2 regions of the Streptomyces sp. NPDC101118 genome follow, and region 1 is predicted to be linked to the other one. Evidence: riboswitches for the same ligand, from Rfam matches in the RefSeq annotation. Region 1 holds a riboswitch; the other holds the start of a gene.

Region 1 (3,643 bases):
TTTCCATCACGGGAGGGGGCTGTTCACCTCGCCCTGACGTGCATATTTCCGGACATCACCCGGACAATCGGCACAAAATGTCCCGTGGGGCGCCGATCCGGTACACCACTCCGCCCGCCCCAGTTCATCTTCCGTTCACTCAGGTTGCCTACGTTCAACGAAGCCACTGACCTCAAACAGAAGCCTGGGTAAATGGAGCACATAACGCTTCTCCTCGGGATCGTGATCGTTACCGCTCTCGTCTTCGACTTCACGAACGGTTTCCACGACACCGCCAACGCGATGGCCACCACCATCTCGACTGGCGCTCTCAAGCCCAAGACGGCGGTGGCCATGTCCGCCGTGCTCAACCTCGTCGGCGCGTTCATGTCCGTGGAGGTCGCCAAGACGATCTCCAAGGGCCTGGTCAACGAGGAGGGCATCCAGCCTGAAGTGATCTTCGCCGCCCTGGTCGGCGCGATCCTCTGGAACCTGCTGACCTGGCTGGTCGGACTGCCGTCCAGCTCCTCCCACGCCCTGATGGGTGGTCTGATCGGTGCCGCGGTCGCCTCCGCGGGCATCGGCGCCGTCAACGGCGGCGTCGTCGTCACCAAGGTCCTCATCCCCGCCGTCGCCGCCCCGATCGTGGCCGGCGTGGCCGCGATGCTGGCCACCAAGGTCACGTACAAGCTGGGCAACAAGGTCGGCGAGAAGACCTCCGCCAAGGGCTACCGCGCCGGGCAGATCGCCTCCGCGGGCCTGGTCTCCCTGGCGCACGGCACCAACGACGCGCAGAAGACGATGGGCATCATCACCCTGGCCCTGATCGCCGGCGGCGCCATCGCGCCCGACGCGAACCCGCCGGTCTGGGTCATCGTCTCCGCCGGTATGGCCATCGCCCTCGGCACCTACCTCGGCGGCTGGCGCATCATCCGCACCATGGGCAAGGGCCTGACCGACCTCCAGCCGCAGCAGGGCTTCGCCGCCCAGACCTCGGCCGCGAGCGTCATCCTGGCCTCCTCCAACCTGGGCTTCTCCCTCTCCACCACCCACTCGTGCTCCGGCGCGGTCATGGGTGCCGGCCTCGGCCGCAAGGGCGGCGTGGTCCGCTGGTCCACCGCCACCCGCATGTTCGTCGCGTGGGGCCTGACCCTGCCGGCCGCCGCGCTGGTCAGCGCCGGCGCCGAGCTGGTCACCCGCCAGGGCGACTGGGGCGTCGCCGCCGTCGCGGTCTTCCTCGTCGGCTCCTGCCTCGCCATCTGGCTGATCTCGCGCCGCCAGGTCGTCGACCACAACAACGTCAACGACGTGGACGCCGAGGAGCCCGGTGTGGTCACCACCGCCATCGCGGCCGTGACCCCGCCGCCGGCCGGCACCACCGCCGCCGTCGCGGACGAGGACCTCAAGGCCACCATCCCGGCCCCCTCCCAGCACCCCGAGTCCCCGGCGGCCCCGGCCGCCGCGGTCTGACCACAGAGGATCAAGCGGTATGGACATCGACTGGGCAGCCCTCGGCTCCGTCTTCGGCGTGAGCCTGTCGGCCACCGTGCTCCTGGTGACGCTCTTCACCCTCGGCATCGTCGGCCTCTCGAAGCACGAGGCGGCCACCGAGCGGGGCGGCAGCGCCACCCTGGCCCGCACGGGCGCGTACGCCTCCTTCGCGCTCTGCGCGGCGGCCGTGGCGTACGGCATCTACCTGATCGTCAGCTGACCTGACGGCCCGAACTCCCCCGCGGGACACCCGCGGGGGAGTTCTTTTGCGTGTCCCGCCGCGTTGTCCCCGTCGTGGCCCGCACTCCCCCGGGCGTTCCCTTAAGGGCAGGTCAACGGCAAGTTGACGGGCTGTCGCGGTGCGTGGTGGACTGCCCGAGCCATCACGGCGGCAGGAGAGGAAGTCCGGTGCGAATCCGGCGCGGTCCCGCCACTGTCACCGGGGAGCACACCAGCCCCGGGAGCCAGGAACTCTCACCGCCGGTTTACGTCGAACCAGGGCGCGGACCCTGAGTGAGGACATACCTGCCATGCGTGCCGACCGCGTGTTCGCGTACGGCGCGGCGGCGGGCCTGATCGGCGACCGGATCCTCGGTGATCCGCGCCGCGGGCACCCCGTCGCCGCCTTCGGACGCGCCGCCGCCGCCGTGGAACGCGCCCTCTGGCGCGACCACCGGGGCCGCGGCGCACTCCACACACTCCTCTGCGCCGGTGGTGCGGCGGCCCTGGGCGCGCTCGGCGCCCGCGCCGTGCGCTCCAGGCCCGCCCCGCTCCGTATCGCGCTGACCGCCACCGCCACCTGGGCCGTGGTCGGCGGCACCTCGCTGGCCCGTGAGGCGCGGGCCATCGGCGGGGCGCTCGCCGCCGGCGATGCCGACGTGGCCCGCGAACGCCTGCCCCACCTGTGCGGGCGCGACCCGCACTCCCTGGACGAGCAGCAGATCGCGCGGGCGGTCGTGGAGTCGGTCGCCGAGAACACCTCGGACGCCGTGGTCGGGGCCCTGGTCTGGGGCGCGGTCGCGGGCGTCCCGGGACTGGCCGCATTCCGCGCCGTGAACACGCTGGACGCCATGGTGGGCCACAAGTCGCCCCGTTACCTCCGCTACGGCTGGGCCTCGGCCCGGCTGGACGACCTCGCGGGCTGGCCGGGAGCGCGGCTCACGGCCGCCGCGGCGGTGCTGGCGGGCCCGGATCGTCGGGGGGCGGTCCGGGCCTGGCAGCAGGACGCGGCCAAGCACCCCAGCCCCAACGCCGGACCGGTCGAGTCCGCCTTCGCGGGGGCGCTCGGCGTACGGATGGGCGGCACCCTCGCGTACGGCGGACGCGTCGAGCACCGGCCGGTGCTCAACGGCGCGGCCGGCCGCCCGGTCGCCGTGCCGGACATCGAACGGGCGGTACGGCTCTCCCGGCGGGTCACGTGGCTGGCGCTGGGCGCCTGCGTGGCCGGCCGGACCCTCGCGGCGCGCATCGCGCGCACCCACAAGGAAGGCAGGGCATGAGCGGCTCCTCGGCACGGCTCGGCGGCGGTCTGCTGGTCGCCGGCACCACCTCGGACGCGGGGAAGAGCGTCGTCACCGCCGGCATCTGCCGCTGGCTCGCCCGGCAGGGCGTGAAGGTCGCGCCCTTCAAGGCGCAGAACATGTCCCTCAACTCCTTCGTCACGCGCGAGGGCGCCGAGATCGGCCGCGCCCAGGCCATGCAGGCCCAGGCGGCCCGGGTGGAGCCGACCGCGCTGATGAACCCGGTGCTCCTCAAGCCCGGCAGCGACCGCTCCAGCCAGGTGGTGCTGCTGGGCCGGCCGGTGGGCGAGATGAGCGCCCGCGGCTACCACGGCGGCCGTCAGGAGCAGTTGCTCGGTGTGGTGACGGACTGCCTGGAGCAGCTGCGGGGCACGTATGACGCCGTGATCTGCGAGGGGGCCGGCAGCCCGGCCGAGATCAACCTGCGGCGCACCGACATCGTGAACATGGGCATCGCCCGGGCGGCCCGGTTCCCGGTGGTCGTGGTCGGCGACATCGACCGGGGCGGGGTGTTCGCGTCCTTCTTCGGCACCACCGCCCTGCTCAGCGCCGAGGACCAGGAGCTGGTGGCCGGCTACCTGGTCAACAAGTTCCGGGGCGACGTCTCGCTGCTGGAGCCCGGCCTGGAGATGCTGCGCGGGCTCACCGGCCGC
Region 2 (3,643 bases), on a different contig from region 1:
GCTGACCCGGCCCGGCCCGGAGGCCACCGCCTAGGTGCTGACCATGAACCCGAGGACCACCGCGTGCGCGCCGAGGACCAGCGCGGCGAGGTGCAGCCCGGCGTGGCCGTAGTCGTGGAAGACCAGCTGGCGTACGAGTCCGCCCAGCGCGGCCAGGGTGGTGATGATCGCTATCTGCGGGACCAGCAGCACGTGCAGGAAGGGCACGAGCCCCAGCAATAACGCGTTCAGCCAGAACGGCGCGGAGCCCGTCCAGCCGTACCAGTACCAGACCCGCTGTCGCGTGACAGGTTCGTTCACGGCGCCGCCCCCCGGATAACTCGCCCTTGTGACAGGGCCGTTGTACCCGAAGGGGCAGCGTGTGAAGTAGTCCTGAGAAGGCAGAAACAGCTCCTCAGGCGGCAGTTGCGGCGGAATTGCCGGCGGTGTTCCCCGCCGGCGCGGCCGGCGCGGGCTCCAGCACCCGCTCCGCGAGGATGCCGAAGGCCACGCCGAAGGCGGCCCACAGCGTGGCCTGGATCGCCAGGGAGGCGAGCCTGAACTGCCAGATCAGGGTGGCCGGGAAGTCCGCCGGCACCTCGTTCACGGCGGGCAGGAACGCGTACGCCAGGGTGATCACGGCGACGAAGAACACGCCCGCGGCGACGGAGGCGTTCCAGTTGCCGAGCCTGGGCGCCAGCCGGCGTCCCAGGATCACCGCACCCGCCGACAGCAGCACGCTCAGCGCGATCATCAGCAGGTAGAGCACGGTGCGCTTCCCGGCGGTGTCGGGGTCGCCGACGGCCGGGGGGTTGGCGGGGTACTTGAAGAACGGCACGAGCGTCACGGCCACGAAGGCCCCGGCCGTCACCAGTGCGGCCGTCGCCCGCGCCCCGAACCGCCCGATGCGGCCCAGGACGAAGCAGAAGACAAGCGCCGCGATGCCGCCCAGCGCGACGCCGTAGAGCACGACGCCGGTGGCCAGACCGGCCGTGGACTGCAGGGCGCGGCTGACGACCTCCTCGGCGTGCTCGTGGGCGTGGCCGGCGGCCGCCGCGTGGGCGCCCGCCTCCTCGATGGCGATGGCCGCGTCGACCTTCGACTCACCGAGGAAGTACGAGACCAGCATCGCGAGCACGCCCGCGACCAGCCCCGCCAGCATTCCGCGGACCAGCAGGGCCCGTACGGAGACAGAGTTCACGATCGGTTCCTCGCCGTTGGATCAGTGGCAGGGGAAGCCGAGGAGGTGGCGGCCGTCGTGCAGCCACTCGTGGATGGTCTCGCCCTGCATGACGGAGGTGGCGCCCTGCTCGGCACCGACGAAGTAGAGCAGGACCAGCATCACGACGCCGAAGAACACGGCCCAAGGAGCCAGCGTCTTCAGGGAGATGGGGGCGATGGGGGCGACTTCGGTCGTCGCGGGCACGGCGGTCTGAGCCATGGCAGTACCTCCAGAGGGAACACGCGTCCCGGTCAGTGGTGCACTCAACGACGGCTACGGGTCTGACTCACCCCGCCCGTGGGAGGGGATTCACAGTGGCGCGACCGTGCCGGATTCTCACCGGTGCTTCCGTCATACCGTCGTCATGTCGTCCGAGACCGTACCGCGTTTATGCTCCGCTTATGAACCCCCCATCGGTACGAGTTCGCCTGGTCACCCCGCTCCTGGACGGCGACGCGGGGCGGGGGCGGTTCGGCGCCGGAGGCCCGTTCGGCCTTCGTACGGGGGTCTGGGCCGGCCGCACGCTGGACGAGGTGGCCGCCGAGGACCCGGCCGCCGTGCACCGCTGGCTCACCGACCCTGCGTACGCGCCCCCCGGCGGCGAATCGGTCGAGGAGCTGGTCGCCCGTGCCGGGGACTGGCTGGCCGGACTTGCTCCGGGCCCGCACCGCGTGGAGGCCGAGCAGGCCTTCGTCCGCGCGGCCGTCGTGCACGCCCTGGGCCTGCCGCCGGCGGTCTTCTGGCGGCTGGACGCCCGCCCCGGCACGACGACGGAACTCAGCGGCCGCGCGGGCCGCTGGAACCTCAGGCTCGGCTCGGCGGTGTAGGGCCCCTCAGTCCACCGCCAGCCAGGTCCGCACGGCGGCCAGCAGCCGCTCCGGGTCGACCGGCTTGGTGACGTAGTCGGTGGCCCCGGCGGCCAGGGCCTCGGTCCGGTCGTCCGGCATGGCCTTGGCCGTGACCACCACGACCGGCACCGTGGCGAACTCGGGCATCGCGCGGATGGCGCGGGTGGCGGCGTACCCGTCGAGCCCGGCCATCATCAGGTCCATCACGACGAGTTCCACCTCCCGGTGGGCGATCAGCAGCTCGATGCCGGCCTCGCCGTTGCCCGAGCTGAGCACCTCCATCCCGGCACCGCGCAGGATCTCGGTGAGCGCGAAGACGTTGCGGGGGTCGTCGTCGATGACCAGCACGGTGCGTCCCGCCAGGGTCGCCGTGCCGGTCTCCTCGCCCAGCTCCTCGGCCGCCGTCCCGGACTCGTCGGGAGCCCGCTCCGCGGCGTCCCGGCCGATGCGCACCGGCAGGTACAGGGCGAACCTGCTGCCCTCGCCCTCGGTGCTCCGCACGGTGATCACGCCGCCGAGCAGCACCGCCACCTCGCGGCTGATGGTGAGGCCCAGGCCGGTGCCGCCGTAGTGCCGGGCGATGGTGCCGTCGCCCTGCTGGAAGGCGCCGAAGACGGAGTCGAGCCGGTCCTGGGGGATGCCGATCCCGGTGTCGGTGACCGTGAACGCGAGCAGGGGGCCCGCGCCGCGCAGCTCCGTCGGGACCAGGTCGGGGTCCGGGACCTCGACGCCGAGTTCGACGCCGCCGGTCTCGGTGAACTTGAGGGCGTTGGAGACCAGGTTGCGCAGCACCTGGCGGACCCGGGACTCGTCCGTGACCAGTTCGTCGGCGACGTCGGTCGCGGCCGAGACGCGGAAGTCGAGGCCGCGTTCGTCGGCCACCGGGCGGAAGGTGGCGTCCACGTAGTCGAGCAGGCGGCGCAGCGAGACCGGCTCGGGGTGCACGTCCATCTTGCCGGCCTCGACCTTCGACAGGTCCAGGATGTCGTTGATCAGCTGGAGCAGGTCGGAGCCGGCGGAGTGGATCACCGTGGCGTAGTCGACCTGCTTCTCCGTGAGGTTGCCGTCGGGGTTCTGGGCGAGCAACTGGGCCAGGATCAGCAGGCTGTTGAGCGGGGTGCGCAGTTCGTGGCTCATGTTGGCCAGGAACTCCGACTTGTACATCGAGGTGCGGGACAGCTGCTGGGCGCGTTCCTCCAGCTCCTGGCGGGCCTGCTCGATCTCCAGGTTCTTGCGCTCGATGTCGCGGTTGCGGTCGGCCAGCAGGGCCGCCTTCTCCTTCAGTTCGGCGTTGCTGCGCTGGAGTTCGCCCTGCCGGACCTGGAGTTCCTGGGACCGGGCGCGCAGTTCGACGGTGAGGCGCTGGGAGCGGTCGAGGAGCTCGTCGGTGCGCGCGTTGGCGATCAGGGAGCCGACGTTGACCGCGGCCAGCTCGGCGAACTGCTCCAGGAAGTCCCGGTGCACGGGGCTCCAGGGCCGCAGCGCGGCCAGTTCCAGCGCGCCCAGCACCTGGTCCTCGGCCACGATGGGCAGCACGATGAGGGTGGTCGGGTCGATGGCCCCGGTGCCGGAGGCGACCGTGGCGTAACCGGGC

The links. A riboswitch is a leader RNA that binds a small molecule or an ion and turns the genes downstream of it on or off. The one in region 1 is predicted to bind cobalamin.
Region 2: linked by a shared signal. The riboswitch ahead of ACIQUQ_RS10370 (CbtB-domain containing protein) and the one ahead of ACIQUQ_RS08670 (cobalamin biosynthesis protein) in region 1 are both predicted to bind cobalamin.

The regions. Positions count from the first base shown of each region.
Region 1 covers NZ_JBIVZG010000003.1:613,324-616,966, reverse strand. Annotated here, with positions in the region: gene ACIQUQ_RS08680 (anion permease) at 193-1,449, shown strand; gene ACIQUQ_RS08675 (hypothetical protein) at 1,469-1,690, shown strand; cobalamin riboswitch at 1,820-1,965, shown strand; gene ACIQUQ_RS08670 (cobalamin biosynthesis protein) at 2,001-2,969, shown strand; gene ACIQUQ_RS08665 (cobyric acid synthase) at 2,966-3,643, shown strand, end outside.
Region 2 covers NZ_JBIVZG010000004.1:331,460-335,102, reverse strand. Annotated here, with positions in the region: gene ACIQUQ_RS10385 (helix-turn-helix domain-containing protein) at 1-5, shown strand, start outside; gene ACIQUQ_RS10380 (hypothetical protein) at 31-207, opposite strand; gene ACIQUQ_RS10375 (CbtA family protein) at 395-1,180, opposite strand; gene ACIQUQ_RS10370 (CbtB-domain containing protein) at 1,202-1,420, opposite strand; cobalamin riboswitch at 1,455-1,598, opposite strand; gene ACIQUQ_RS10365 (histidine phosphatase family protein) at 1,603-2,028, shown strand; gene ACIQUQ_RS10360 (HAMP domain-containing protein) at 2,035-3,643, opposite strand, start outside.